Regions from separate parts of the Stackebrandtia soli genome, predicted to be linked through region 2. Evidence: predicted binding sites of a transcription regulator. Region 2 holds the regulator's gene; the other holds the start of a gene.

Region 1 (15,706 bases), on a different contig from region 2:
TTCGGTCCCGTGAACCGACTGCGGAGTTTGGCCAGTCCTTGGCGTACGCCGCGAGCACCCCCACGAAGAGGAGACCACCGTATGTCTATGTACGGTCCGCAGGATCCGTACGGACAGCCGAATGATCCGTACGGTCGGCCGCAGCAGCCGCAAGACCCCTACAACCAGCCGCCGCAGGATCCCTACGCTCCGCCGTATCAGCCCACCCAGCACGATCCGTATGCCCAACCCCAAGGTGGTGGCTACCCGCAGGGCGGCGGGTACAGCCCGTCCCACCCGGGCGACGGCTACGGATACGACCCGCAGAGCCAGCAGCCCGTCACCGGGATGCCGTACAGCCCCGCCGCCGGTGGCATGCCTCCACCGCAGCCCCAGCCGGGGATGACGGGGTTCCTACCGCCTGAGCCGCCGAAGAACAACAACACGGTCGCGTGGGTCGCGGGTGGCGCGGGCGCCGTCGTGCTCATCCTCATCGTCGTCGTGATCCTGGTTCTCACGAACCGTGGGGAGGCCAAGGATCCGGAAGCGGACTCGACGACCTCGACGGAGACGACCGATACTCCCACGGACGCCCCGTCCTCGGACGCCCCGAGCTCGGCCACTCCGACGCCGACCGACAGCACCGACCCGCGCTACGCGCTCGTCGGGGATTGCCTGTACGCGTGGGAATCCGACCCGGACACGAAGGCGTGGGACGCGGAGATCGCCGATTGCTCCGACTCCTCGGCGAACTACAAGGTCTACTCGATCGAGTACGGGACGATCAGCGAGACCGACTGCCCGTCGACTCCCGATGGCCGTGCCGTCGACTTCTGGTACTGGGTGGACTACCCGGATTCGACCTCGTCCGACTACATCCTGTGCAGCCACAAGCTCTGACCTGGGCTGAGCGTGCGGTGCCACCCCACCGCACGCCTCCGTGGGAGCTTCGGTAACCTTTTCGGCGGTGGCGTGTCCGAGCGGCCGAAGGAGCACGCCTCGAAAGCGTGTGACGGGGCAACCCGTCCGTGGGTTCAAATCCCACCGCCACCGCCAAAGCAACACGAACGCCGGGTGATCATCGCGATCATCCGGCGTTCGTCGTTTCACCACCATCACGGCGACCACCACAACCGGCGACACCCAACCGAACCCCGAACAACGACCCCGCTTGTTCAGGGTTAAGCCGAAACCCTGAACAACGCGACAGGCTGTTCAGGGTTCGACGGGTAGGCCGGACAGGACGGCAGTCGCCTCTCGTCGCAGTCGCGGCGGACTAACCCAGGTCGCGGAAGAACTCCCGGATGTCGCCGACGAGCAGGTCCGGCGCCTGCAAGGACGCGAAGTGGCCGCCGCGGTCGAACTCCGTCCACCGGACGATGGTGTTCGACAACTCGGCCACTCCGCGCACCGCCCGGTCGCCCGGGAAGTTCGCGACCGCAGTCGGCACCGGTGACGGAGCGGGTCGCTCGCCCCAGCCGCCCTCACCGGCCTCCAGGTACAGGCGCGCCGCCGATCCCGCCGTCCGTGTCAGCCACAGGGTCGTGACGTCCGTCAGGATCGCGTCGCGGGAGACCCGCGTCTGCTCGGTGTTCGCCGGGTCCCAGTCGACGAACCACTCCAGGTTCCACGCCAGCTGACCGACGGGGGAATCGTTGAGCGCGTAAGCGATGGTCTGCGGCCGGGTCGACATCTGAGTCGCGTAGCCCGAGTGGCCGTACCACCAGTGCTCGTTCTGTTCGACGAGGGCGCGATCCTCCGCGCCCAAACGCTCCATATCAGAGGGATCGGTCGAGACCGCCGCGTTCGCGAGCGCGTTGACGTGAACGCCGATGACGTGCTCCGTCGCGATCCGGCCCAGCTCCGGCGAGACCATGCTGCCGAAGTCACCGCCCTGCGCGCCGTACCGCTCGTAGCCGAGGTCGGCCATGAGCCGCGCGAACGCCGAGGCGATCCGGGTCAGTCCCCAGCCACGTTCCAGGGTCGGGCCGGAGAAGGCGAAGCCCGGCACCGACGGCGCGACGACGTGGAATGCGTCGGCCGGGTCGCCCCCATGCGATCGCGGATCCGTGAGCGGCCCGAGGACGTCGAGGAAGTCGCAGACGGTGCTGGGCCAGCCGTGCGTCAACAGGAGCGGCGTCGCGTCCGGTTCCGGCGAACGGACGTGCAGGTAGTGGATCGGCTGACCGTCGATCGTCGTCATGAACTGCGCGACGGCGTTGAGCCGGGCCTCATGCCGGCGCCAGTCGTAGCCGTGCCTCCAGTACTCGACGAGCTCGCGCAGCCATTCGCGGTTGACGCCGTAGTCCCAGCCGGCGCCCGGCAACTCGTCGGGCCAGCGCGTCGCGTCGAGACGGGCGCGCAACTCGTCGAGGTCGGCCTGCGGGATGTCGATACGGAACGGTGTTCGTGTCATGGACGCAGCATGCGGCCGATAGCGGACAGGATCGTTCCTATTTCGCTGGCATTCTGGAGAAATGTTGCCCACTCACGCGCGTCTCCTCCGGCTGCTGTCCCTGTTGCAGACCCCTCGGGAGTGGGCGGGTCCCGAACTGGCGGCCCGGCTCGACGTCACGCCGCGCACGATCCGGCGCGACGTCGACCGGCTCAGGGAGCTCGGCTACCCCGTCGACGCGACCCAAGGTGTCCATGGTGGATACCGCCTTCGGGCGGGCACGAAGGTGCCCCCGCTGCTGCTCGACGACGACGAGGCCGTCGCGATCGCCGTCGGCCTGCGCCTCGCCGCCCGATCACGCATCACCGGCATCGACGACGCCGCCGAGCTGGCCCGCGCCAAGCTCGACGGGGTACTGCCGTCCCGGCTTCGGCAGCGTGTGGCCGCGCTGCACACCGCCGTCACCGCGATGCCCGAACCCACCACGGACAACACGATGGACCCGTCGGTTCTCGACGCGGTCTCGACGTCGATCCGGGTCCGCGAGACCCTGCGATTCGACTACGTCGACCATCACGGCACCCCGTCTCGGCGATCGGTCGAACCGCACCAGGCCGTCCTGTGGGACCGACGCTGGTATCTCGTCGGCTTCGACGTCGATCGCGACGACTGGCGAACGTTCCGACTCGATCGCGTGCGCCCGCTCGTCCCCGGCGGCCCGCGATTCACGCCCCGCGAAGCCCCCGGCGGTGATCTGGTGGCCTACCTGCGAAACGCGCTCGGCTTCGACATGTGGCCGTATCGATGCCGGGTGCGAGTCGCGGCACCGGCCGCCGACGTGGCGGCCCTTGTCAGCGGGATCGTCACCCCGATCGACGCGACCACGTGCGAACTGGAGCTCGCGACGGACTCCTATGACCTGGCCGCCATGACGCTCGCGTGGCTCGGCGCCGACTTCACGGTCGAGGCACCCCCCGGACTCCGTCGAGCCGTCGACGCGCTCGCGAACCGGCTCCGTCGGGCCGCCGAGGGCTGACGGCGAAAAACCGGCGTCGGATGTCGACTCGGCGACGAAGTCGTCTCGATCGTTAATCGGTTGCCGCCGTCCCACGGCGCTGCCATGCTGAGTCGGTGTTGGCGTGACGGCATGCCGACGTCGACAATCAGGCCCGGTCCTTCTGGGTATCCGCCCTCTCGCCGACGCCCTGGAATCGTGATCTTCCAGCCGAAGGCGAGAGGGCATCTCCTCAGTGGATGTTCCGTCCGCGCGATCGCGTGCGGACCATTTCATCCATAATGACACCATTGTGACGTCGCGCTCTCGGGCGGATCGGACCCGTGCTTTCGGACCCCGCGCGGCCGAGAGGACTCCTCACGCTCCGCCCGCGCCCGTGTCGTCACCGCCCCGATATCCGGCATGATGAATCGCATGACGCACCCACTGTTCAGCAAGCACCGTGAGACCCTCGACGCAGCGCTGACCGCGATCGCCTCGCGCGAGTACTACTCGGCCTACCCCGAGTCCCCGAGTCCGCGCGTCTACGGCGAGACCGCCGCCGACGATGGAAAGGCCGCCTTCGAGGCGCTGCTCGGAAAGACCTTCGAGATCGACCAGCCGACGGCACCCCGCCACGTCACGACCGAGGACAGCCCGTTCGGGATCGACCTCGGGATCACCTACCCCGCTTCCGATCCGACCGAGTTGATCAACGCCGCCGAGGCCGCGTGGCCGGCGTGGCGCGCCGCCGACCCGGCCACCCGCGCGGGCGTGTGCCTGGAGATCCTGCACCGCATCCACTCCGACGTGTTCACCCTCGCCAACGCCGTGCACGCGACCACCGGTCAGGCGTTCGTCATGGCGTTCCAGGCGGGCGGCCCGCACGCGCTGGACCGCGGCCTGGAGGCCGTCGCGTACGGCTACGCCGAGCAGACCCGCGTGCCCGCCACCGCGTACTGGGAGAAGCCGGGCGGAAAGGCCGGACCGCTCGCGATGGAGAAGACGTACCACGTGGTCCCACGCGGAGTCGGACTCGTCATCGGCTGCAACACCTTCCCGACCTGGAACTCGTACCCGGGCCTGTTCGCCTCGCTCGTCACCGGCAACCCCGTGATCGTCAAGCCGCACCCGCGCGCGGTGCTCCCGCTGGCGTTGACCGTGCGACACGCGCGCGCGGTCCTCGCGGACGCGGGCTTCGACCCGAACCTCGTCACGCTCGCCGCCGAGAACCCGGAGGACGGCATCGCCGAGATCGTCGCGATGCACCCGTCGATCAAGATCATCGACTTCACCGGTTCGAACTCCTTCGGCGAGTGGCTCGAGTTCAACGCCCGCCAAGCGCAGGTGTACACGGAGAAGGCCGGCGTCAACACGATCGTCATCGACTCCACCGACAATCCCAAGGGGATGTTCAACAACATCGCCTTCACCCTGTGCCTCTACAGTGGCCAGATGTGCACGACGACGCAGGCGATCTTCATCCCGCGCGACGGCATCGAGACCCCCGACGGCCGCCTGTCCGCGGACGACGTCAAGGCGGGCATCGTCAAGTCGGTCGCAAAGCTCACCAGCGATGACGCCCGCGCCGTCGAGTTGATCGGCGCGATCGTCTCGCCGGAGGTCGTCCAGCGCGTCGACGACGCGGCGTCGCTCGGCGAGGTGCTGCTGCCGTCCCGGACCGTCGAGCACCCCGCCTACCCGAAGGCGCGCGTGCGGTCCCCGCTGATCCTCGGCGTCGACGCCGGGTCCTCCGACGCGTACGCCAGCGAGTGCTTCGGCCCCGTGACCTTCCTCGTCACGACGGACGACACGGACGCGAGCCTCGCCGTGGTGCGGGACGTCGTGGGGCGCGAAGGGGCTCTCACCATGGGCGTCTACTCCACACAGGATGGCGTGCTGGACGCGGCGGTCGCCACCGCGATCGACGTCAACACCCACCTGTCGCAGAACCTGACGGCGGGCGTGTTCGTCAACCAGTCCGCGGCCTACTCCGACTTCCACGGCTCGGGCGGCAACGCGGCGGCCAACGCGGCCCTGACCGACGGCGCCTACGTGGCGAACCGCTTCCGGATCGTCCAGAGCCGTAAGCACGTCGAGCCGCGCACCGCGGAGTGACCGGACCCGGAACGTCGCGGGACCGCTGAACCCGCGACGCGCGATCGAGTGAGCGAGGGCCCGGCATCGAGATCGACCTCGATGCCGGGCCTTCGACGCGGTACCGCGAGACCGTGTGCCCCGTCGCCCCGCGACTGTGATGTGACTCATGACGCCAGGCGCACGGGCACGACACGCCGGTGCGAAGAGTCATACATCCGCTACCGGCAGAATGGGCATCCGGGGGTGCTTTCGTGTAGCCTCCTAACCTGGTCATCGTCGAACCGGTGTCGTGAGATTCCATTTCCGCCTGCCGAGCTTGACTCACCAACGTGTGACTGGCGCGCTTCGCGCGGTGATCGACCGGTTAGCGCATCCGCGCGAACTGGAGAACGCACAGTAAGAAGGAAGTACATGGCACAAGGCACCGTCAAGTGGTTCAACGCTGAGAAGGGCTTCGGCTTCATCGCCGTCGACAACGGAGCTGACGTCTTCGTCCACTTCTCGGCCATCCAGTCGGACGGCTACCGTTCGCTGGACGACGGTCAGCGCGTCGAATTCGATGTCGCGCAGGGAAACAAGGGTCCGCAGGCGGAAAACGTTCGCATCGTCTGAGACGACGCCACAAGCTTGTAAGGGTGGGTATCCTCACGGATGCCCACCCTTACCGCTGTTCACGGGCGTCCGCGACGGATCGTCCGTCGCGAGCGGGCCCGATCGAACCCGGCGGCGCGGGTCGGCTCGTCACCACACGAGCCGCGCAGGGGATCCGGCGACCACACCGCCAGTCGGCGCGTCAGGGGCCTCGCGACGGGGCATCGCCCATGCAGCTCCGACGTCAGGAAACCCGTCAGCCATGACCGCATCGCCAGGAAACCGCCGCTCCGATCCGCTGATCCCGGATGACCTCAGTGGATGGTCAGCGAACCTGACCAGCGTGATCTCCCGAAGTTGGCGAAAGATCTTGGTCGTCCTCGCCGTGACCGCGCTGATCCCCGTGATCGCGTCGGCGATCGGCGGGCTCTTCATCAACGAGGTCGCGTCCCAGATGCTGCGGGACCAGGCCGACGAGCTGCACACCCCGACGGCCGCGTTCCTGAACGACGCCCGCGCCCTGGGCGCCCGGCTCGGAATCGTCCTCGTGGTGTCGCTGCTCACGGCGTACCTCTCGTGCGTCGGCTGGGCGGCGGCCCTTCGAATCGCCCTCGTCGAGGCCGCGGACCGCCGCGTCTCCATCGGCGAATCCCTCCAATATGGATTCCGTCGCGGCCTGCGAATGTGGGGCTGGTACGTCCTCGCCGCCGTCTGCGTCATGGTGGGAATCTGCGTCTTCGTCCTGCCGGGCGTATACCTCATCGTCGTGTTCGGACTGTTCGGCCCGGTCGTCGTCTGCGAGACCGGACCGGCGCTCGCCCGATCCCTGCGGTTGGTGCACCGGTCGTTCGCCAAGATCCTCGGCCGCATGCTGCTCCTGCTGCTGTTCGTCCTGACGATCACCTGCGCCACAGCGCTTCTGGCGGGGCTGTTCACGTCTCCCCTGTCCGGAGTTCAGGCGACCGTCACCACCGCCGAGATCGCCTCCGACGCGATCGGCTCCTATCTGTCGACTTTGCTCGTCGGGCTCCTGCTCACCGGTGGTCTCCTCGTCACTTATGCGGAGGCGCGCGCCGCCGAGGAACCGGGACTGACGACGACGGCGATGCTGGACGGCGCGCCCGAGTAAGCGTCGACACAGCCGCTACCAGACATAACATCACCCGATTTGGCACTCTCGGGGTTAGAGTGCTATACCTGTCATTGGCACTCGCTCTATGTGAGTGCCAACCGCAAGGGGTGGTGGGACCACCGTTGACGCACCGCGTCGACAGCTGGTCTGGGTCGTCGCGGGCCATCCGCCTCGAAGAGACGTGTCAATCGATATCCGAAAGGGTAGAAGCCGAATGGCTAAGATCATCGCCTTCGATGAAGAGGCTCGCCGTGGGCTTGAGCGGGGCATGAACATCCTCGCCGACGCCGTGAAGGTGACGCTCGGTCCCAAGGGCCGCAACGTCGTCCTCGACAAGAAGTGGGGCGCCCCCACGATCACCAACGACGGTGTGTCCGTCGCCAAGGAGATCGAGCTGGAGGACCCGTACGAGAAGATCGGCGCCGAGCTGGTCAAAGAGGTCGCCAAGAAGACCGACGACGTCGCCGGTGACGGCACCACGACGGCGACCGTTCTGGCTCAGGCCCTCGTCAAGGAAGGCCTGCGCAGCGTCGCCGCCGGCGCGAACCCGATCGCGCTGAAGCGCGGCATCGAAGCGGCCGTCGCGGCCGTCGCCGATGAGCTCGCGAAGCTGTCGAAGGACATCGAGTCCAAGGACCAGATCGCCGCCACCGCCTCCATCTCCGCCGGTGACTCGACCGTCGGCGACATCATCGCCGAGGCGATGGACAAGGTCGGCAAGGAAGGCGTCATCACGGTCGAGGAGTCGAACACGTTCGGCCTCGAACTCGAGCTGACCGAGGGTATGCGCTTCGACAAGGGCTACATCTCCGGTTACTTCGTGACCGACCAGGACCGTATGGAGACCGTCCTCGACGACCCGTACATCCTGATCGTCAACTCGAAGATCTCGGCCGTCAAGGACCTGCTCCCGACGCTCGAGAAGATCATGCAGTCGGGCAAGTCCCTCGTCATCATCGCCGAGGACGTCGAGGGCGAAGCCCTCGCGACGCTGATCGTCAACAAGATCCGTGGCACCTTCAAGTCCGTGGCCGTCAAGGCCCCCGGCTTCGGTGACCGCCGCAAGGCCATGCTGGGCGACATCGCGATCCTGACCGGCGGTCAGGTCATCAGCGAGGAGCTCGGGCTCAAGCTCGAGAACGTGTCGCTGGACCTGCTCGGCCAGGCCCGCAAGATCGTCATCACCAAGGACGAGACGACCATCGTCGACGGTGCCGGTGACGAGGACCAGATCAACGGTCGCGTCCAGCAGATCCGCAACGAGATCGACAACTCCGACTCGGACTACGACCGCGAGAAGCTCCAGGAGCGCCTCGCGAAGCTCGCCGGTGGCGTCGCCGTCATCAAGGTCGGCGCGGCCACCGAGGTCGAGCTGAAGGAGCGCAAGCACCGCATCGAGGACGCCGTTCGCAACGCGAAGGCCGCCGTCGAAGAGGGCATCGTCCCCGGCGGTGGTGTCGCGCTGGTCCAGGCCGGTGCGACCGCGTTCGACAAGCTCGAGCTCGAGGGTGACGAGGCGACCGGTGTCACGCTGGTGCGCGCCGCGCTGTCCGCTCCGCTGAAGCAGATCGCCGCGAACGCGGGTCTCGAAGGCGGCGTCGTCGCCGAGCGCGTGGCGAACCTGCCCGCCGGTCAGGGCCTCAACGCCGCGACCGGTGAGTACGTCGACATGCTCGCCGAGGGCATCAACGACCCGACCAAGGTGACGCGTTCCGCTCTGCAGAACGCCGCCTCGATCGCGGCGCTGTTCCTGACGACCGAGGCCGTCGTCGCCGACAAGCCGGAGAAGGCCGCGGCCGACCCGGGCGCCGGTGCCGGTGACATGGGCGGCATGGGCGGCTTCTAGCCCCCGCGTCGTTCAAGTACGACTCGAAGCGGTCCGGTCCCTCACGGGGCCGGGCCGCTTTCGTCGTGCCCCAATGGTTCTGAGATCGGGGGAACCGGGGCGAGCGGGTCCGCGTCACAGTAGGTATGAGACGCATCATGATCACGCTCGTGGCAGCGCTGGCCGTCGGTGGCGCGGCGGCGTGCCAGCCGAAGGCCGAACCGGCGAGCTCCGAGAAGACGACGAACGTCGACGATTCCAAGACCGAACCGGGAGACGAGACCATGTCGGACGGTCTTCCCGAGTTCACGACCGTGACGATCACGAAGTCCGGCGGCATCGCCGGGATCACCGAGACGGTGACGATCGACGCCGACGGCGCGTGGAGCTACGTCAAGGCGCGAATGGCCCCGCAGGACGGGACCTTGGAGGGGGAACGCCTGTCACAGTTGCGCTCGCTGGTCGCCGATCCCGAACTGACGACGAAGGGGGAGCCCTCGACCGACCAGTGCGCCGACATGTTCGTGTACGCGGTCACCGCCGAGACGGCCGACGGGAAGACCGTCGAGACCGCGACGGACGACTGTGGGATCGCCCCCAACGAGACGATGGGTCACCTGCTGGACCTCGTCATCGAGGCGACCCCAATGTAGCGGCCGAGCTCACCGACACCCCGGCACACGGTGACCGCGCGAAGCGGGGGCCCGGCGATTCGCCGGGCCCCCGCTTCGCGCGGCGTCTCTCAGAACTCGCGCCGCAGCAGGTGGGCCAGTTCCTCGGCCCAGTACGTGCAGATGATGCCGGCTCCCGCGCGACGGATCGACGTCGCCGTCTCGACGATCATGCGTTCGCGGTCCACCCAGCCGTTGGCAGCGGCGGCCTCGACCATCGCGTACTCGCCCGACACCTGGTAGGCGGCGACCGGCACGGTCACCTCCGCCGCGACGGCGGCGACGATGTCCAGGTACGGCAGCGCCGGTTTCACCATGACGATGTCGGCGCCTTCGGCGATGTCGAGGGCTACCTCGCGCAGCGCTTCGCGGGCGTTGCCCGGGTCCTGCTGGTAGGTGCGCCGGTCTCCATCCAAAGCAGAGTCGACGGCGTCGCGGAACGGCCCGAAACAGGCGGAGGCGTACTTCACGGCGTACGCGAGCAGGCTCGTGTCCGTGCAGCCCGCTCGGTCGAGCTCGGCGCGCACGGCGCCGATCTGGCCGTCCATCATCCCGGAGGCGCCGAGCATGTGCGCCCCGGCTTCGGCCTGCGCCAATGCCATCCGGCCGTATTGCTCCAATGTGGCGTCATTGTCGACACTGCCGTCCGGCCCCAGCACCCCGCAATGACCGTGGTCGGTGAACTCGTCGAGGCACAGGTCCGACATGACGACGAGCGCGTCACCTACCTCGGCCACCGTGTCGGCGATCGCGACGTTGAGGACTCCGTCGGGGTCGATACCGGCCGAACCGTACGCGTCGCGCGTCTTCGGGATCCCGAACAGCATGACGCCGCCGAGGCCCGCGCCGGCCGCCGAGGCGACGGCCTTGCGCAGCGAATCGCGCGTGTGCTGGACGACGCCCGGCATCGAGGCGATCGGGTGCGGCGCGTCGAGGCCCTCCTTGACGAACAGCGGCAGGACCAACTGCGACGGGTGCAACCGAGTCTCGGACACCAGGGCGCGCATGGCCTTCGTCGTCCGCAGACGACGTGGCCGCACCTCGGGGAACCCGCCCGTCATGACCGGAACCTCAGGGCCGTCGGGCCCTGGACCTTCGCGCCGCGCCGCTGCTTGACGGGGGCCTCGGCCATCCGCTGCTTCAGTTCGACGGCGTACTCGGCGAGCGATTCGACGAGGTCGGGAACGCTCGCGTTCTCGGGACGGGCGTCGACCCGCAGGCCGAACTCGGTCGCGGTCTCGGCGGTGTGCGGGCCGATCACGGCGACGACGGTGCGCGCGTGCGGCTTGCCCGCGATGCCGACCAGGTTGCGCACGGTGGAGGACGAGGTGAACAGCACCGCGTCGAAGCCGCCGGACTTGATCGCGTCGCGGATCTCGGCGGGCGGCGGGGACGCGCGCACCGTCCGGTAGGCGGTGACGTCGTCGACCTCCCAGCCACGCTCCTGGAGACCGGCCGACAGGACCTCGGTGGCGATGTCGGCGCGCGGCAGCAGAACGCGGCTCACCGGGTCGAGCACCTGGTCGTACGGCGGGAAGTCGGCGAGCAGACCGTCGCTGGACTGGTCGCCGGATGGCAGCAGCTCGGGTTCGATGCCGAAGGCGCGCACGCGCTCGGCGGTCGCTTGGCCGACGCACGCGATCTTGATGCCGCCGAAGGCGCGGGCGTCCAGGCCGTGCTCGGCGAACTTCTCCCAGATCGCCTTGACGGCGTTGGCGGAGGTGAACACGATCCAGGCGTACCGGCCGTCGACGAGGCCCTTGACGGCGCGCTCCATCTGGGCGGGGGTGCGCGGCGGTTCGACGGCGATCGTCGGCACCTCGCACGGGATCGCGCCGTAGGTGCGCAGCTTCGCGCTCATCGCGCCGGCCTGCTCCTTCGTGCGCGGGATGAGGACCTTCCAGCCGTACAGCGGCCGGTTCTCCCACCAGCCGAGCTTGCCGCGCTCGTCCACACCGTGGCCGATGCTCAGGACGACGCGTCCGGCGAAGCCGAGCGCGGCCTCGACGAAGGTGTCGACGGTCGAGGACGTCGTGAACTGGGTCTCGCCGGTCACGTCACCGGTCACGGCGACGGTGGTGCTCGGGGTGATCCCGGCGGCCAGCAGCGCGTCGCGCACGCCGGACAGGAGCGAGACGTCGGCGGACAGCGTGAGGCTGCCGGTGGCGACGGCGGAGGTCAGGGTGGCGGGCGTGAGCGCGACCGGGTCGGTCACGTCGACGACGGTGCGCGCCTCCGTCGGCGGCATTCCGGCGTATCCGGCGACAGCGGAGGCGTAGCCAATGCCGGGAATGACTTCGACCGGGATGTCCGTGTTCGAGATCTCGGCGATCTCGGCCGCGACGGCGGCGTTCGGGTAGGCGTCTCCCGCGACGAGCCGGGCGACGTTGCGGCCCTCGGCGGCGGCGGCGATCAGGTCCTTCACGAGCTCGCCGGGCGCGGCGTCGGCGTTGGTGAAGACGGTCTGTTCACCGGCGATCTCGGTGATGGCGTCGAGCAGCGGGCTCGGTATCGTGCGATCGCACACGACGAGTTCGGCGGACTCGATCGCGTCGACCGCGCGCCTGGTCAGCAGGCCGGGATCTCCGGGCCCGGTGCCGACGAACCGCACGCGTCCGGCGATGTTTCGGACATTGCTCATGTACTTCGCTCCATCAGATGTGTTGGTCGGTTGGCCGAGTCGGCGCCGTAACTCGCGAACAGCGAGCCGTCCGGCGCCCCGCCCCCGGCATTCGTCGTGTCGCGCCGGTCGTCGAGGTTATCCGACAACCGGGCAAATGTCACTTTCGAGTCCTTTGTAGTCACATATCGTTCGTGTCGGATGTGGTGGGGGACACCCGAAGGCAATCGGCCACATCACCACCGTCGACGGATTGCAGCACGGGCGAATCGAGCGCGAACAGTTCTCGAACCATTCGCGTGTACGACTCACCGCCGGGTTCGGCGGCGAGCTGACGGACTCGCACCGTCGGTTGGTGCAGGAGTTGTCGGACGACCCGGTGCACGGTGTGCGCGACTTCGGCGCGCTGGTCGTCGGTGAGTTCGGGGGTGCGGCGGGTCAGCCGCGACAGTTCCGCGTCGACCACTTCGTCGGCACGGGTGCGCAGCGCCGCCACGGTCGGCGCGACCTGCGCCGACAGGGCGACGGTGCGGAAGGCGTCGGTCTCCTCGGCGAGGATGCGCTCGGCCGCCTCCAGGTATCCGCCGCCCGCGGCGAGGCCGCCGCTCGCGGACAGGGCGGCGATGTCGACGAGCGTCACGCCCGCCAATCCCTCCACATCGGATGCCACGTCGCGCGGAACCGCGACGTCGCACACGATCAACCGCGATCGCCGCGCGGCCAAGGTGGCCGCGTCGAGGATCGGCGCGGGCGCGCCGGTGGCGGTGACGATGACGTCGACCTCGGGCAGGACCGCGGCGAGCTCGTCGAGTCGCCAGACACGCGCGTCGTAGTTGGCGGCGAGCCGCTTCGCGCGCTCGATGTCGCGGTTGGCGACGTGCAGCGTGGCGACGCCACGACGGCGCAACGCCGAGGACGCCAGAGCGCCCATCGATCCGGCACCGATGACGAGGGCGGATGCTCCGTCCACATCGGTCTCAGCGAGCTCCGTCGCCCGATCGAGGACGGCCGCGACGACGCTCGGCGCGGCGGCGTCCACATGGGCTTCATTGTGGACTCGTTTGCCGACGCGCAGTGCCGTCTGCATGAGTTCGTGCAGCGTCCGTGCCGCGAAACCGTGGTCCCTGGCGAGGTCGTAGGCATCGCGGAACTGGCCGAGGATCTGCGCCTCACCGGCGACGAGCGAGTCGAGACCCGAGGCGACGGCGAAGGCGTGCCGAATCGCGTCGCCCTCGTGGCGGACGTAGAGGTGGCCGGACAGTTCGTCGACGGCGACCCCGGCGTGGCGGGCGAGCAGCTCCGCGATCTGGGTCAGACCGCCGTGGAAGCTGTCGACGGCGGCGTACACCTCGGTCCTGTTGCATGTGGACAGGACGACGGTCTCGGCGACGTACCGCCCGGCGAGCAGCTCGGTGGCGAGCTCGACCGTGCGCGCGGACGGGATCGACAGCCGTTCCAGCATCGACACGGGAGCGGTTCGGTGTGACGCCCCCACCACCAGCAGATTCACTACGCCACCTTATCCACGGACTGTGCGATGGCCGCGTTGTCGCGAGCCTTGCGGTGCTCATGGAACGACAGGATCTGCATCTCGATCGCCAGGTCGACCTTGCGAACGTCGACGTTGTCCGGCACGTCGAGCACGCACGGCGCGAAGTTCAGGATGCTCGTCACACCAGCTTTAACGAGCGAGTCGGCGACACGCTGCGCCGCCGACGGCGGCGTCGTGATGATGGCGATCGAAATGCCCTCCGCGCCGACGACCTTGTGCAGCTGGTCGATGTGGTGGACGGGCAGACCGCCGACGGTGGTGCCGACGAGTTCCGGCGCGACGTCGAACATCGCGACGATCGCGAAACCCCGCTTGGTGAACCCGGCGTAGCCCGCGAGCGCGGCACCGAGGTGTCCGGCTCCGACGAGCGCGACCGAGCGATGCCGAGTCAGCCCGAGGACGCTCGAGATGTGCGTGGCGAGGGAGGTGATGTCATAGCCGACACCGCGCACGCCATAGGAACCCAAGTGGGACAGGTCTTTGCGGAGTTTCGCTGAGTTGACACCGGCCGCGGCGGCGAGGCCCTCGCTGGAGATCGTCTTCTCGCCGGCTTCCGACAGAGTGTGGAGCGCGTGCAGGTATTCGGGGAGGCGCGCGACGGTCGCGTCGGGGATGTCGCGTGGATCCGGCGGGGCCGGGGTCGCGTCGATGGGATTCGATCCGATCGGCAAGGTGCTCTCCGAATGATGGCGAAGACGGCGCCAGCTCGTCGGGGCGTCGTCGTGGCGGGTGCTCGCGGATCAGCTTAGGCGCTTGTGAAGGTTTGCACAAATCGAGCGGGGCACGGCGAGTGCGAGGTCACGGCCGCGAGGCGGCGACGTCGACGCAGGTCAGGCGCGATACCGGGCGTGGACCGACCGGCCCGGCCACATCGAGCAAGGATGTGCCACCCGTCACGTCACGATGGGAGGCTTCCCGATCACCCGACGGTGGCGTCGGTTCCGGGCCCCGAACCGAGCGCGTCGGCGGCGACGGGCCGGTGGTCCGCGCCCGGACGCATGGCGGTCTCGGCCCCGCGCCACGGCTCGTTCGCACGGTTCGAGTACGAACCGCCGTGGGAATCCACTTCCGCGGCGTCGGCGCTGGATGGACGCGCCGAGAGCCGGAGGTGCCTACTGGTGTTCGGCACCGCGGGGGATGCGGAAGCGCCGACAAGTCCACGAGACGATCGGTGCTCACCCTGCGGGACACCGGGTTCCCACGGCCTAGTCGGTTGACGCGATCGCGATCGCGTCGGCGAGCGAATCGGCGACCGGGACGCCCACGGCCTCAAGCGCCGAGCGGGCCGTGAACCCCTTGCTGTACAGAACGCAACGCGCGCCGACGGCCGCGGCCGCGAGCGCGTCGTCGACAGAGTCCCCGATCAGTACGCAGTCGGGGCCGTCGATCGACAGCGCCTCCAAGTGCGCCACCAGGAACGGCCGCTTCGAGTCCTCCGAGGGCCGACGGAGGCCGTCGACCCGCGCGAAATGCGGGGTCAATCCGAAGGTGTCGACGAGCGGGACCAACTCGCGGTGATGCCACATGGACAACAACGACTGGGTGCCGCGCCAGGACGACAGCGCCTCCGACGCGCCGAGCGACAACTGACAACCGGGCAGACGGACGCGATAGTCCGAGTGGAACTGCTCGTCGAGTTTGACGAACTCCTCCGGCGTCAACGGCCGCCCGAGCAGCTCCCCGTAGTACTCGATGATCGGGCGCCGAAACCGGGCGCGGTGCGTGTCCGGGTCGACGTCCAGGCCGCCCGCGCCCGTGATGACGGTCGACGTCGCGGCGGCGACCAGCGCGAAGTCGTCGAGCAGGGTCCCGTTCCAGTCCCACACCAAGTGCGCAGCCATGCCCCG
Region 2 (15,706 bases):
GTGTGTGGGCGCCTTCGGCGTGATGTCGCGAAACGCCAGCACGTCGTCGGTGTCGGCGACGACGGTCGCGGGGATCTCGCCCTCGACGATGCGGCAGAACAGGCAGTCGGTCATGTCCTCATCGTAGGAGGTCGGCCCGTCCACCCGCCGCGTCGACCGCGCCGTCGGACTCGATCGGCTCAATCGGGGACGTCTCGGGTCGACCGGTCGCGTCGCACGCGAGTCCGCGATGGCGGTGCGTCCTGCTCGGCCGAGCACCGCCGTCACCAGGCACTTCAGCTCACGTTCAGCGGGCTTTAGCGTGGCTTCAGCGTTTCCGGTCTACGTTCAAGCCAGGGGAGGAGGATGGCGGCCCCCACGAGGAAGCCACTGTCGACGGTCACCGGTCGACCGTCGACGGGGAAGACGTCGCGGGCGGTGGCCATGACGACCACCGCCCGGGTCGATCAGGCGTGGCCGTTGAAGGCGTCGCGCACCCGAGAAAAGAAACCGTTGCCGCGCACCGGCTCCACGATCTCCTCATCACGCAAGACGGCGAGCTCCTGAAGGAGGCGCTCCTGCTCCGGGTCGAGCTTCGTCGGGGTACGGACGTCCAGGTGGACGAACAGGTCACCCCGGGCGTCGCCGCCGCGCAGCTTCGGCACGCCGGCCCCGCGAATGCGCAGGGTCGAACCCGGCTGTGTCCCGGCGTGGACGTCCACCTGCTCCTCACCGTCCAATGTGCTGACGGTGAGGCGGGTACCGAGCGCGGCCGCCGTCATCGGGAGCCGCAGTTTGCAGTGCAGGTCGTCGCCGTCCCGAGTGAAGACGTCGTGCGGCTTCTCGCGGATCTCGACGTACAGGTCACCGGCGGGGCCGCCGCCGGGGCCGACCTCACCCTGCCCGGCGAGGCGGATGCGCATGCCGTCCTCGACGCCCGGCGGGATCTTGACGGTCAGCTTGCGCCGAGTGCGGACGCGTCCGTCGCCGCCGCATTTGCCGCAGGGGTGCGGGATGATCGTGCCGTACCCGGAGCAGGCCGGGCAGGGACGGGCCGTGACGACCTGCCCCAGGATCGTCCGTTGGACGCTCTGCACCTCGCCCGCGCCCCCACAGGTGTCGCAGGTTTCGGGCTGGGTGTCATCGGCGGCTCCGGAGCCCTCGCACGTCCCGCACACGACGGCCGTGTCAACGGTGATGGGCGATTCCATGCCGAAGGCGGCCTCGGAGAGTTCGAGGTCGAGCCGCAGCACCGCGTCGGAGCCGGGACGGCGTCGCGGTCGCGGGCCGCGTCCGCCACCGGCGCCCATGCCTCCGCCGCCGAAGAAGGCGTCCATGATGTCCTGGAAACCCATGAACGGCCCGGCTCCACCGGCCGGTCCCGCGCCGCCACCGCCCGGCGCGAGGGGGTCTCCGCCCAGGTCGACCATCTGCCGCTTCTGCGGGTCGGACAGGACCTCGAACGCCGCGTTGATGTCCTTGAACTTCTCGTGGGCTTCGGAGGACGGATTGACGTCGGGGTGGAACTCGCGCGCGAGTTTGCGATACGCCTTCTTCAACTCGTCCGGGGTGGCGTCGCGGGAAACGCCCAATATGCCGTAATAATCCTTGGCCACGTGTGCTCTCGTTGTCTTCTTGGTAGCGGGTCAGATACGGGTGTCAGCTTTGCGCGAGGATCTTGCTGACGTAACGGGCGACCGTACGGACCGCCGCGATCGTGCCGGGATAGTCCATCCGGGTCGGGCCGACGACGCCGAGCCCACCGACGATGGACCCGAGCGGGCCGTAACCGGTGGAGACGACGGACGTGCCCGCCAGCCCGGCGATGTCGTTCTCCTCGCCGATGCCGATGTGCAGGGTCGTGCCGGAGTCGATCTCGCCGAGCAGCTTCAACAGCACGACCTCCTCCTCCAGCGCTTCGAGGATCGGCCGCAGCGAACCGGCGAAGTCGACCGAGTGCCGGGTCAGGTTGGCCGTACCCGCCAGCGCGATGCGTTCCTCGCCTCGCTCGACGAGGGTCTCCAGCATGACGCCCGCTAGCACCGTCATCACGGACGTCAGTTCCGGCGGGCATTCCGACGGCAATGCCGTGATCAGCGGTGAGGTCTCGGTGAGCCGGACACCGACGAGTTTGTCGTTGATCAGGGTCCGGATCCGCAGGACGTCGTCGGCGGACAGTTCGGTGGGCATGTCGAGCACGCGCTGCTCGACCCGGCCCGTGTCGGTGATCATGACGAGCATCACGCGGGAGTCGCTGATCTGCACGAGCTCGATGTGCCGGACGCTGCTGCGCGACAGGCTCGGGAACTGGACGACGGCGACCTGCCGCGTCAGCTGGGCGAGCAGGCGCACCGTCCGGTACACGACGTCGTTGAGGTCGACGGCCTCGTCGAGGAACCGATGGACGGCCCGACGTTCGGCGGCCGTCAGCGGTTTGATGGTGCTCAAACGGTCGACGAACAGCCGGTAGCCCTTCGTCGTCGGGACTCGCCCGGCGGAGGTGTGCGGCTGGTGGATGTAGCCGTCGTCCTCGAGGGCGGCCATGTCGTTGCGGATCGTGGCCGCCGACACGCCGAGTCGATGCCGGTCGACGAGGGCCTTGCTGCCGACCGGTTCCTGCGTCGACACGTAGTCCTCGACGATGGCGCGCAGCACTTCGAGCTTGCGGTCATTGATCGACATCGCTCGCTGCACCTCCCTCAACCGGTGTTCGTCGCGCCTGGCACTCGACCCAGACGAGTGCCAAGCCTACCTGGTACCGCCCACCGATCGCCCGCCCGAGAGCAACCCCGGTCACGTGATGGCGATCCCTGGTCACGCCGGTGGCGAAATCGTTCCGTCCGGCGACAGCCGAACACCGGCGTCGCCGAAGTCCGCGGACAGCTCCGTGACGTCGGCGATGCCGCCGCCGGCCGCGTCGAAGGCGGGGTATCCGCCGTCGACCATGAGGGTCGCGACGACCTTGCCGGACAGGAATTCGCCGTCCGGCGTCAGCTGAACCGAGAGGATCGCGCCTCGCCCTAGGGGTCCGTTGGCGCTCAGGACGCCGTACCCGGCGAAGTTGCCGAGGCTGTGCGCCACGAGGCGGCCCTTGTAGAACTCCATGCCGCGCAAGACGTGCGGGCCGTGGCCGAGGACGAGGTCGGCACCGGCGTCGATCGCGGCACGGGCCACCGCCGTCGAGTCGCCCCGGTCCTCCCCCGCGAAGGTCTCCGGACCACCGGTCACGTGGCGGTGGTCGACGCCCTCGGCGCCGACGTGCATGCTCAACACGACGATGTCGGCGCGCTGCGCGGCGGCGTCGACGAGGGCCGTGACGGCGCTGACGTCGAGCAGGTTGGTGTAGAAGTCGTAAGTCGCGACACCGACCACGGCGACGGTGGCGTGCGGGGTCTCCAGTTCGACGATCTCGCCCTTGACGCCGGCGAGCGGGATGCCCTCGGCGTCGAGCGCGGCACGGGTGTCGCCGACGCCGTCGGGTCCGGCGTCGAAGCCGTGGTTGTTGGCGATGTTGAGAACGGTGAATCCGGCGTCGGCGAGCACCGGCGCGTACGCGGGAGGCATGCGGATGTAGACGCACTCGTCGTCCTCGCCGCATTTCTTGAAGTCGGTGCGTTCCGACAGGGGGCCTTCGAGGTTGCCGAAGACGACGTCGCCGCTGAGGTGTTCGGACACCCGGTCGAAGAAGCCGGCCGCGGCGTTCGGCGGGAGCGCGTCGGGGATCGCGCCCATGACGGTGTCTCCGACACCGGTGATCGTGACCGATCGGACGGCGGGCGCGTCGGGGGACGGCGACGTCGAGGTGTCGGCCGCCGGAAGGAACGATCCCGTCGGTTCGGGCCGCAGCCACATGGCGAGCAGCGCCACCGCGACGACGGCGACGGTCGCCAGGGCGACGGGCAGCGGCCAACGTGGGCGGGGCGCGGCATGGACGGGTGAATAACGCGCGGACATGGTGGGAATTCCCAGGGGTGGGGCGGCCGGGTGGCCGACGGGTCAGTCGATCAGGTCCCGCACCACGGCGTCGGCGAGGAGCCGTCCCCGCAGGGTCAGGATGGCGCGACCGGTCGTGAACGCCGCCTCGTCGAGGAGTCCTCGCTCGACGGCGTCGCGCGCGGCGTCACGGCCGGGGCCGTTCAGCGACGATATCGCCAAACCCTCACGGAGCCGCGTACGCAACATCACGGTTTCGACATAACGCTGATCACTCGTCAAGGTCTCGCGACCTGCGGCCGGCGACTCGCCCGCCTCGAGTTGGCGGGCGTATCGACTGGGGTGCTTCACATTCCACCATCGAAGACCGCCGATATGACTGTGCGCTCCGGGCCCGAAGCCCCACCAGTTGTCGCTGCGCCAGTACAGCAGGTTGTGCCGACATTGCGCCACCGGCGTGGTGGCCCAGTTCGACACCTCGTACCAGGTCAGCCCCGCGTCGGTGAGCAGGCGCTCGGCCGCGAGGTACCGGTCGGCGGCGACGTCGTCGCTCGGGTACGGCAGGTCGCCGCGCCGGATTCGGCGCGCGAGCGCGGTGCCGTCCTCGACGATGAGGGCGTACGCGGACACGTGGTCGGCGCCGACGTCGATCGCGGCACGGACGCTCGCGGCGAAGTCGTCGGGGGTCTCCCCGGGGGTGCCGTAGATCAGGTCGAGGTTGACGTGGTCGAAGCCGACGTCGCGGGCGGTGCGGGCGACGTCGAGCGCGCGACCCGGCGTGTGATCTCTGTCCAATATCGACAGTACGTGTCGGGAGGTCGACTGCATCCCCAGCGACAGTCGTGTGAAACCGCCGCGCCGAAGTGTCGACAGGTAGGCGGCGTCGACGGATTCGGGGTTGGCCTCGGTGGTGACCTCCGCATCGTCGGTGAGGCCGAAGGTGTCGGCGACCATGGACACGATCGCGGTCAGTTCGTCGGCGCGCAGCAGCGTCGGGGTGCCGCCACCGACGAAGATCGTCGACGCGGGCGGCGCCGATCCACCGGCGACTCGCTTGGCGAGCGCGAACTCCTGGGCGAGCGTCTCCAGGTAGTTGTCGCGGCTCGCGCCGCCGCCGAGTTCGGCGGCGGTGTAGGTGTTGAAGTCGCAGTAGCCGCAACGGGAGGCGCAGAACGGAACGTGCACGTAGACGCCGAAGTCGCGCCGCTCCATCCCGTCTAGGGCGGCGGCGGGCAGGGCCCCGTCGCGCGGGGCCGGTTCACCTTCGGGCAGCGCGCTCGGCACGCGTACTACCGTACGTGCCATGACGAATGGCAACACGGACGAGTTGGTCACATACGTCGTGGAGCGCGGTATCGCGACGCTGACCTTGAACAGTCATCACAATCGGAACGCCTTGTCAGCGGCGTTGATGCGGCGTCTGCTGGAGCTCTTGGGGGCGGCGGTCGCCGACGACGCGGTGCGGGTCGTCGTGTTGTCGCATGAGGGGACGGTGTTCTGCTCCGGCGCGGACCTGAAGGAGACGGCGGCGGCCCGACGTGCCGGGGAGGTGCCCGCGGCGTTGTTGACGGAGGTGCTGGCGGCCCTGTGGGAGTGCCCGAAGCCGACGATCGCGGCGGTGAAGGGTTCGGCCAGGGCGGGTGGGCTCGGCCTGATCGCGGCGTGTGACATCGCCGTGTGCTCGGGCGAGGCCTCGTTCGCGTTCACGGAGGTCCGCCTCGGCGTCATCCCGGCGGTCATCTCCGCGCCCGTCCTTCGTCGACTGTCGAGCCGCGACGCGACGGAGCTGTACCTGACGGGGCGGGTGTTCACCGGCGACCACGCTCGGCAGATCGGGCTGGTCACGCACGCCACCTCGTGGTCTGATGTGGATCAGACGGTGGCGGACTATGCCGCCGACATCGTCCGGGGCGCGCCGAAGGCCTTGGCGGGCACCAAGACGCTGCTGCGACGCGGCGAGGAGGACCTGCGGGGCGAGCTCGCCGCGCTGGCGACCACGTCGGCGGGTTTCTTCCTGTCGGATGAGGGCAGGGAGGGTGTGGCGGCGTTCGCGGAGAAGCGCGACCCGTCCTGGATTCCCGACGCCTGACCAACACTCAGCCATCGATAGACGACAATACCGAGTCGATTTGACCGAACTGTTCGGATTGCCCCGATTACGGGTGCGTACCATGTGATGTCCTCGCTTCGCTCTCGCTCGCAGGAGGACTCATGCGTCACCGTCGGGTCGCGGCAATCGCGACCGTCGTTCTCGCCGGTACCGTGATGGCGGGTTGTTCCGGAATGGACCGTCTTGGGACGGCACCGACCCCGGACTGCACGGTCGCCAGCGACGGACACGTCGTGGAGTTGGAGTTCGCGCAGGCCGCCAACGCGGCGACGATCACGGCCGTCGGGGTGGGGCGGGGTCTGCCGCCGCGCGCGATGATCGTGGCGTTGGCGACCGCCTGGCAGGAGTCGAAGCTGCACAACATCGACTACGGGGATCGCGACTCGCTGGGGCTGTTCCAGCAGCGACCGTCTCAGGGTTGGGGCAGCGAGGAGGAGATCCTCGATCCCCGGTACGCGGCCACCGCGTTCTACGAGCACCTCGAGCGGGTGCCGGAATGGGAGTCCATGCGGGTCACCGACGCCGCGCAGACGGTGCAGCGCAGCGCGTTCCCCGAGGAGTACGAGCAATGGGCCGACGACTCGGCGGCCATGGTCGACGCGTTCACCGGCGTCACCCCGAAGGCGCTGCGCTGCGTCCAGGTCGAGCGGCCCGGCGAGGGCGTGTCGACTTCGGACCTCGGCCGGGCCCTGTCGTTGGACTGGGGCGAGTCGGCCGAGTACGTCGAGATCGACGGCGGCATCGCCGTGTCGGTGTCGTCGGTGGAGGACGGGTGGCGGTACGCGTCGTGGCTCGTCGCGCATTCGACGGAGCGGGGCATCGCCACGGTGGAGTTCGACGGGCGTCGGTGGCACGCCGAGTCGGGTGAGTGGGAGACGCCGGAGGCCGCGGGCGACGACGCGACCGTCATCGCCACCGTCCATTGAGGCATCAGTAGCGGCTGAAGAGGTTCCGCACTCCCGCGCCGAACATGATCAGGCCGGAGATCAGCCCGGCGGCGGTGAGGATGACCGCCCAGGTGTTGCGGTCGACGTCCGCACGAGACCAGTTGTTCGACGTCATCCCCGCGCTGGCCAGGGGGAACTGGTTGCCGATGTCGGTGGGAGTGAACTCGGATCCGCCGAAGGTCTGCTCGTAGGTCTCCCCGTCGTCGGCCTCCACGTCGACGCGGCAGCTCCACCAGTAGCCGACGCCGCTCAGACTGACCGGGCCCTCCTCGGCGCATTCGACGACGGTGCCGACGGCGCTCGAGCGCGAGTCCAGGTCGTCGACATTGGCGACGCCTCCACGAAAGTTGATCGCCGTCCACCCCGTCGTGAACAAAGCGACACCGAGAAAGATCAACAGCACCGGCGATCGGGTAGCACCGCGTACGTCGGTTGTGGACACGCTCCACGCTCCTCACCCATGACTGTCCGATATGGCGTTAATGGATCGCCACGGTCTACCGTATCGGTTCGTCACGGGACCGCCGGACCTGATCGGTCGGCGACGGCGGTCGGCGGCCGAAGACGACGCGGTGGCCCGCGCCGCCTTCGGCCATTCGATCACAGCACGTACGGCATCCGGGTGTATTCGGTGGCGAAGTCTCCGGTTCCGTCGAAGTAGTTCGAGACGAGGTAGGCGGGGTCGAGTCCGATGAGGCCGCGTTGCAGGTGGTCCCCGTCGTCGCTGTCGTCCCAACGCCACGGCGTCATCGCGGCGTTGTCCTTGCCGTCGTCACCGGCGAGCGCTCCTTCGGAGGCGAAGGTCCGCGAGTCACCACGGTGGTCCCACAGTTGGCCGGGGCCGAAGAGGTCGATCAGCTCGTACGAGACACTGCGATCGTTGCCGCCGTCGGGTAGTTCGCCGTGGCCGCCGGGGTGGTAGACGATGCCGTCTCCGCCGGGGAACTCCTCGCCGCTCCAGGCGTAGATGCCGTGGCCTTTAGCTTCCTGCTCGATCGTGGGCCGGTCGAAACCGTCCACATTCTGCATGATGATCTCGCCGTCGACGCTCTGACCGCCGTCGACGAACGGGCTGCCGGGCGGCGTGTACGACCAGAAGTGCGTGTGCGCCACCGTGATCATGCCCTCGAGCGCGCCGTAAGTCGTGCCGTCCTTGCGAACGGTCAACAGGACGCCCTCGAGGTCGTTCTCGTGGTGGTCGATGTTGAACGGGTCCCACCAGTCGACCCAGTCGCGCGGGTGGAAGTACGCGTAGACGATGAACCAGTGGGTCGCCGTCTCCGAGACCGAGTAGTAGGCGGCGCCGGTCAACCGGTCGGTCAGCACCTCCTGGTTCTCCCAGTTGTCGCGCATGTCCCAGTCGCCGTCGAAGTCCATTCGCGACAGATAGTCGGCGTCGGCGTCGCTGTCATCGACGTCCTGGTACAACACGGGGGCCCAGCGCTGGACGAGGTCGGCGTCGCCGACCGAGGCGTGCCCGGCGGGGGCGGCGACGCCGAGTGCGGTGACGGTCGTGACGACGGCCAGGCTCGCGGCGGCGAGCGATCTTCTCATGTGGTCCTCCCAGATGAATGGGGCCGGTAAGGAACTTACACATTGAGATATGTAAGAGTTTCACATTCTATGGGTGGGATCGTCAGCGTGTCATCACCCGGGTAAGGCCGCGCCGAGGTCGACGCGACCATGGCGGCGTCCGACACCCGCCGCGCCTCTTCCAGTGCCGCGCCGCGATCGCCGTCGTTCGGTGGTCCGCCAGCACGCCGCCCGCGTTCGCCGAACCGCCGTCAACCAGATCGCCCCGCACCACGTCCGCAGTGACGTCACCTTCGCGGCCGCCGGACCGCGACATTCCCCCACCCACGACAGGCATCGGCGCCATACGACGATTCGACGAACGCGGCACCACCACGAGGGTCGGCGTCGACGACCGCGACAGCCCCATCGACCTGTGATGATCCGAGGAGAACGTTCAACGAGTACGACGAAGTGGGCTCACCAACGCCGACGACGTCCTCGCCCATTCATATGAGTCCTCTTCGGACTCATTGGTCGTGCTGGGGACGAGCCGTCCCCCGCCGCCGCGCACGGGCCACCTCACACCCGCGACACCCGAAACGGCGATCCTGCCGACGAGCGCCCGCCGAGATCGGCGGCGCGTGGCCGGGCGGATCGTCGTCTCGGACGCCTCCAGAGGCGGCGTCGGTCCGTGGTCGCTGCGCCCGCGGCCGCCCCCCGACAGGCGCCGCTCGGCGTACGCGTCACGACGGTCGGCGACCACGCGCGGCGACCGCTCAGCCAGCTCGTGGCCTTCGCGGCCGCCCTCACACGGCGACGCCGTCTTCACGATCACGACCCTCGACGGGTCCCGGTCGTCGAACGGCACGACCACGCCGCCCAGGCGCTACTTCTTGCGCTCGCCCGTCGAACCGTCCGAGGTCAGGGCGGCGATGAAGGCCTCCTGCGGGACCTCGACCCGGCCGACCATCTTCATGCGCTTCTTGCCTTCCTTCTGCTTCTCCAGCAGCTTCCGCTTACGACTGATGTCACCGCCATAGCACTTGGCGAGGACGTCCTTGCGGATCGCGCGAATGTTCTCGCGGGCGATGATGCGCGAACCGATCGCCGCCTGGATCGGGACCTCGAACTGCTGCCTCGGGATCAGCTTGCGCAGCGTCTCCGTCAACCGGACCCCGTATGAGTAAGCCTGATCCTTGTGGACGATCGCGGAGAACGCGTCGACCTTCTCCCCCTGCAACAGGATGTCGACCTTGACGAGGTCCGCCACGGCGTTGCCGGTGGTCTCGTAGTCGAGCGACGCGTAGCCCTTCGTCTTCGACTTCAACTGGTCGAAGAAGTCGAAGATGATCTCCGCCAACGGAAGCGTGTACCGCAACTCGACGCGCTCCGGGGACAGGTAGTCCATCCCCTGCAGGGAACCGCGCCGCGACTGGCACAGCTCCATGACGGCGCCCACGTAGTCGTTGGGGGTCAGCACGGTCGCCTTGACCATCGGCTCGAACACCTCGGCGACCTTCCCGTCGGGGAACTCGCTCGGGTTCGTCACGACGACCTCGGAGCCGTCGTCGAGGGTGACGTCGTAGACGACGTTCGGCGCCGTCGAGATCAAGTCCAGACCGAACTCGCGCTCAAGCCGCTCGCGAATGATCTCCAGGTGCAGCAGGCCGAGGAACCCGCACCGGAACCCGAACCCGAGCGCGGCGGATGTCTCGGGTTCGTACGTCAGGGAGGCGTCGTTCAACTTGAGCTTGTCGAGCGCCTCACGCAGGTCGGGATAGTCCGAGCCGTCGATCGGGTACAGCCCCGAGTAGACCATCGGCTTGGCCTCGGCGTAACCGGCGAGCGCCGTCGTCGCCGACCGGTGCAGGCCCGTCACCGTGTCACCGACCTTCGACTGGCGGACGTCCTTCACACCCGTGATGAGGTACCCGACCTCGCCGACGCCGAGACCGACCGACTTGACCGGCTCCGGCGAGATCACGCCGATCTCGAGCAGTTCATGAGCGGCCTGTGTGGACATCATCTTGATGCGTTCGCGCGGCGACAACTGGCCGTCGATGACACGAACGTAGGTGACGACGCCACGGTAGGAGTCGTAGACCGAGTCGAAGATCATCGCGCGAGCGGGCGCGTCCGGATCCCCCACCGGCGCGGGGAACTGCGCGACGATCGCGTCCAACAGCTCCGCGACACCCGCGCCGGTCTTACCCGAGACGCGGAAACAGTCCTCCGGTTCACACCCGATCAGGTGCGCCAGTTCCTCCGCGTACCGCTCCGGCTGTGCGGCGGGCAGGTCGATCTTGTTCAGGACGGGAATGACCGTGAGGTTGTTCTCCAGGGCCAGGTACAGGTTCGCCAAGGTCTGCGCCTCGATGCCCTGCGCCGCGTCGACGAGGAGAACCGCGCCCTCGCACGCCGCGAGAGACCGCGACACCTCGTACGTGAAGTCGACGTGGCCGGGGGTGTCGATCATGTTGAGGACGTACTCACCGCCGACGTCCGAACCGGCGCTGACCTTCCACGGCAGCCGCACGGCCTGGCTCTTGATGGTGATGCCGCGTTCCCGCTCGATGTCCATCCGGTCGAGGTATTGGGCGCGCATCTGCCGTTGCTCGACGACGCCCGTCAACTGCAGCATCCGGTCGGCCAACGTCGACTTTCCGTGGTCGATGTGCGCGATGATGCAGAAATTGCGGATCCGGGAAGGGTCCGTGGCGCCGGGCGCGAGTTTCACTGGCACGTCCGTTCGTTTCGTGTGCGGTGGGAAGACCCCCCATGATCCCATGACCGCGCCGCGCGCCTACCGCCGACGACGCCACAGCGTGCCGCGCCGCACGTCCACACCGACGCCGCCACAACTTGAAATCGTGTTGCCGTCGACGCCGCCACTCGGCAGGATCAACGACCATGACAACCCGCTTCGGTGTACCCGTGCCCTACGAGGCGACCGCGGTACGGATCGGCGTGGACGAGCTTCCCGCCGACGTCCGCGCCGAGATCGCCGCACAGATCGGCGGACCCATCGCGTCCGTGCGCATGGCCGGCGGCGGATTCAGCGGCGGCTTCGCCGCGATCGTCACAGCGGAGACCGGGCGACGGATGTTCGTCAAGGCGTCGGGCCCCGACCTGCCCTTCGTCCTCAACGCCTACACGGCCGAAGCGCACATCTCCGCGCTCCTCCCCGACGAGATCCCGGCACCCCGACTCCAATTCTCGTCCCAAGTGGATGAATGGGTCGTCCTCGGTTTCGAGGCCATCGACGGGAAGGCCCCGCGCATACCGATCTCCCCCGACGAGTGGACCCTCATGTTGCGGGCGTGGGAGACGGCCGCCGACGCCCTGACGCCGATCCCCGCGTCCCTGCGCGACTACCCCCTCCCCAACTGGGCGACCGAGGACCTCTCGGGCTTCCAACGATTCACCGCGACGGCGTCCGGAGACATCTCGCCCACCATCCCCGAACGATTCGCGACCCACGTCGACGAACTCGCCGCGCTCGACAGCCACATCAACGCCGCCGTGACCGCCGACGCCGTCATGCACGGCGACCTGCGCCCCGACAACATGGTGCTGCGCGAGAACGACGCCGTCATCTGCGACTGGAACTGGCCGTGCGTCGGCGCGCCGTGGTTCGACACCGTCGCGCTCCTCGTCCCCGCGCACGCCGAAGGGCACGACGCCGACGGGATGTTCTGGAAGCACTCGACCTCGGCCGGCGTCGACGGGGAGCAGCTCGACACGGTGCTCGCCGCGATCGCCGGTTACTATCTGGCGGGCAGTCAAGAGCCCCCGCCGTACCGGGTGTCGCCGCATATCAGGGCACATCAGCGGTGGAGCGCGTTGGCGACCCTCGACTGGTTGGCGAACCGACGCGGCTGGTAAAGTTGCTCGTCGCGCGCCGTGGCGCCCATTGCGTTGCGCGCCGACTGCTTGTTAGGAAGTACCCGCTCGACAATCGAGCACCATCAGAGAGACCGAGGCTTCAAGCGTGGCGAACATCAAGTCCCAGATCAAGCGCAACCGGCAGAACGAGAAGGCCCGGCTGCGTAACAAGGCCGTGAAGTCGTCGCTGAAGACCGCGATCCGGAAGTTCCACACCGCGGCCGCAGCCGGCGACTCGACTGCCGCCGCCGTTGAGCTGCGCGCCGCCGGGCGTCTGCTCGACAAGGCCGTCAGCAAAGGCGTGATCCACCGCAAGCAGGCTGCGAACCGCAAGTCGGCCATCGCGCTGAAGCTCAACTCGCTCGCGGGCTGACCCCGGCGCCGTCTCAGGACGGCGGCCCTCACCGGGGCCCGGCGCGACGGCTCGCCCGGTTGGGCGGCGGGCGCAGTGCCAGGCGCGCCTAAACTTCCGTGGTCGACACGGCGCATCCGCGCCGCAGGCTTCGACGACGACCATTCTTGACGCGGTCACGACGTTCTCGACGTCGTGACCGCGTTCATGCGTGCCTGACGCCGGCGACCCCCAGCGGCTTCTCGACTCCCACCGCGCCGTCCACCCCGGCAGTTCACGCCCCGCACCGACAGTGGCGGGTTCGTCTCGCCCTTGGCCGCCGGTGACGTCCTACACGACACCCACCCCCACAGTCCTCTGTGGGTTCTCCACAATCACGGCGTTGTCCACACCCTCGACGAACCGGATTTGACGCCTAAGCGTGCCCACCAGCTAGGCTCGAAGCCAATGGGGAGGAGGTTTGGAGGCCCCCGAGCCTCTCCCGTTGCTCACGACGATCCCCCGCGAACACAGCTCACGAGGCAATCCACCCGCCCGTGAACCGCTCGCCTCGCTACTGGGAGCGCGCGGCGGCGATCGCCAGAATCGCCCGCTCCAGCGCGTACGCCCGATCCTCTGAACCGCCCTTGACCTCGGCGTTCAAACCGGCCGTCACCGCCATCGCGTCGACGAGCCCGTCCGGGGTCCATCCCCGCGACTGCTGCTGCGCCTTCTCCACCTGCCACGGCGCCATCCCCAACTGAGACGCCAGCGAGAACGCGCTCCCCCGAACTCCGGCGACCTTCGCGATGTTGCGGACACCCGTCGCCAACGCGTCCGCCAACGGCACGGGATCCACACCCACCGACAGCGCCCACCGCAACGAACCGAGCGCGCCGGCGGTGTCCCCCGCGACGGCCGCGTCCGCCACGGCGAACCCGGTCACCTCCGCACGGCCCCGGTAATACTGCGCCACGACATCGACGGTGATCTTCCCGTTCGTATCGGCGACCAGTTGGGAGCAGGCCGCCGCGATCTCCCGCAGGTCATGGCCGATGGCGGTGATCAGCGCCTCCGCCGCCCCCGTCTGGCACGAACCGCCCAGCCGCCGCAGTTCCTCCTTGACGAACGACACCCGCTCCGTCGCCCGCTTGACCTTGGCGACGGTCACGACGTCAACCCCGGCCTTGCTCAAACCGTCGGCGAGCGCCTTGCCCTTCTTCCCCCCGGCGTGAACGATGACGAGGTGTACGTCGGGTGATGGCTGCTTCGCGTGGTCGAGGAGCGCGGCGGCGAGATCCTTCTTCGCGTCCTGGGCGTTCTCGATGACGACGATCGCGCCACCCCCGAACAGGGTCGGGCTCGTGTGAACGGCGAGCTCCCCGGGCGTCAGGTCTCCCGCGGACAGCTTGTGCACCTGGGTGCCCGGGTCGGTCTTCTTCGCGGAGGCGACGACCTCCCCGACGGCGCGCTCCGCCAAGAGGTCCTCGTCTCCCAACACGAGCCGTACCAGCGGTGTCGTCGTCATGGCGTCATCCTCGCAGGCGTTGCACGATCAGCCGGTGGCCGGGTACGTCACCACGGCAGCAGGTCTTCCTTCCACAGGTATTGCACGAGCATGGCGACGCACATGACCACGACGATCGGTCGGATCAGTCTGGCGCCGCCGCGATGCACGATGATCGCTCCGACGTACGCTCCGGCGATCTGCCCGATCGCCATGATTCCGCCGAGCACCCACATCAGTTTTCCTCCAATGAGGAACACGACGAGGGCGGCGATGTTCGTCGCGAAGTTCAGGGTCTTCGCCTGGGCCGTCGCGGCGACCAGGTGCTGCCCGCGAAGTGAGACGCCGGCGGCTGTGAAGAACGATCCGGTTCCGGGACCGAAGGCGCCGTCGTAGAAACCGATCCCGGGAACGACCATCGAATGGTATGTCCGCGTGGACATGCGCGGATCCCGCGACTCGGTGCCGTTGCCGGGCATGAACACGAAGTACAGGCCGATGGCGACGAGAACCACGGGAACGGCGACCTGCAGCGTGTCGGTCCGCACGAATTGAATGCTGACGGCACCGAGTGCCGCGCCCGCCAGCGCGCACAGGAACGGCACCGTCAGTTGCACCCCGTCGGTGAGGCCACGGCGGCGCATGGACACCGCCGACGTCAACGTGCCGAAGCTGCTTTGCAGTTTGTTCGTCGCGAGGGCGTGAACCGGGGGCACCTGAGCCAGGAGCAGCGCGGGCAGAGTCAGGAGGCCGCCTCCACCCGCGACCGCGTCAACGCACCCGGCGAGCAGCGCGACCACGAACAGCATCAGCAGCAAGGTCGGGGCGACGGTCTCCACGGCGCGATTGTGCGGTCGTCTCAGCATGGCATCGGTATCGACCCAGACGAATGTGACCTACCATCCACCATATGGCCGTCCATCTCACGATGTGGTCGCCACGCTCATTCCCTCCTTCCCGACGACGAGCGCGATATCCCCGGACCGGTCGGTGCGTTCGACCCTCGCACCACCGCGTTTCAAGCGATCAACTATCGATCGGTGTGGATGCCCGTAGCCGTTGTCCTCGCCCACCGAGATCACCGCCAGCGACGCCCCCACCGCCTCGATGAATCCGGGCGCACCATTCGCCGAACCATGATGCGGAACCTTCAACACATCGGCGGCGATTCCCGACCCATCCGCAAGCAGGCGCTGCTGGGTCTCCTCCTCGATGTCACCGGTGAGCAGCACGGACACCCCGTGAGTCTCGGCCCTCAGCACGATCGACGCGTTGTTGGGACCGTCCAGACCCGCGGAAGATCCCGATAGGACGCTCAAGGTCACCTCCCCGACGGTGAACCCGTCCCCGACGCTCGGCCCCCACCTCCGCGACGCGCTCGCGGCCTCGGCGAACCGGTCCTCGGCTTCACCGGCGGGCAGGTCTCCGGGCACCAGGATGCCGCCGACCTCCCGCCCCGAGTAGACCCCGGACAGGCCGCCGACGTGATCCATGTGCGC

Evidence for each region. Region 2 encodes HrcA, which represses chaperone genes, less so after heat shock. Its sites were predicted from a motif close to CTTAGCACTCNCNNNNNGNGAGTGCTAAG; they were not measured.
Region 1: the regulator HrcA is predicted to act here: its motif matches at 7,227-7,255, upstream of groL (chaperonin GroEL).

What each region holds. Positions count from the first base shown of each region.
Region 1 covers NZ_CBCRZX010000026.1:4,910-20,615, reverse strand. The annotation lists gene ACM9NP_RS15500 (LppU/SCO3897 family protein) at 82-879, shown strand; tRNA gene ACM9NP_RS15495 (tRNA-Ser) at 946-1,035, shown strand; gene ACM9NP_RS15490 (epoxide hydrolase family protein) at 1,256-2,395, opposite strand; gene ACM9NP_RS15485 (helix-turn-helix transcriptional regulator) at 2,457-3,410, shown strand; gene paaN (phenylacetic acid degradation protein PaaN) at 3,795-5,486, shown strand; gene ACM9NP_RS15475 (cold-shock protein) at 5,880-6,080, shown strand; gene ACM9NP_RS15470 (hypothetical protein) at 6,322-7,188, shown strand; gene groL (chaperonin GroEL) at 7,406-9,037, shown strand; gene ACM9NP_RS15460 (hypothetical protein) at 9,163-9,669, shown strand; gene hemB (porphobilinogen synthase) at 9,759-10,748, opposite strand; gene ACM9NP_RS15450 (bifunctional uroporphyrinogen-III C-methyltransferase/uroporphyrinogen-III synthase) at 10,745-12,328, opposite strand; gene ACM9NP_RS15445 (glutamyl-tRNA reductase) at 12,489-13,817, opposite strand; gene ACM9NP_RS15440 (redox-sensing transcriptional repressor Rex) at 13,817-14,530, opposite strand; gene ACM9NP_RS15435 (hypothetical protein) at 14,779-14,988, opposite strand; gene ACM9NP_RS15430 (HAD family hydrolase) at 15,065-15,700, opposite strand.
Region 2 covers NZ_CBCRZX010000041.1:3,070-18,775, reverse strand. The annotation lists gene ACM9NP_RS19105 (histidine triad nucleotide-binding protein) at 1-114, opposite strand, end outside; gene dnaJ (molecular chaperone DnaJ) at 447-1,595, opposite strand; gene hrcA (heat-inducible transcriptional repressor HrcA) at 1,639-2,661, opposite strand; gene ACM9NP_RS19090 (CapA family protein) at 2,794-3,933, opposite strand; gene hemW (radical SAM family heme chaperone HemW) at 3,976-5,217, opposite strand; gene ACM9NP_RS19080 (enoyl-CoA hydratase-related protein) at 5,216-6,001, shown strand; gene ACM9NP_RS19075 (hypothetical protein) at 6,124-6,948, shown strand; gene ACM9NP_RS19070 (DUF6346 domain-containing protein) at 6,953-7,411, opposite strand; gene ACM9NP_RS19065 (hypothetical protein) at 7,570-8,523, opposite strand; gene ACM9NP_RS19060 (hypothetical protein) at 8,790-8,990, opposite strand; gene lepA (translation elongation factor 4) at 9,371-11,221, opposite strand; gene ACM9NP_RS19050 (phosphotransferase) at 11,395-12,369, shown strand; gene rpsT (30S ribosomal protein S20) at 12,476-12,742, shown strand; gene holA (DNA polymerase III subunit delta) at 13,275-14,228, opposite strand; gene ACM9NP_RS19035 (TSUP family transporter) at 14,276-15,046, opposite strand; gene ACM9NP_RS19030 (DNA internalization-related competence protein ComEC/Rec2) at 15,131-15,706, opposite strand, start outside.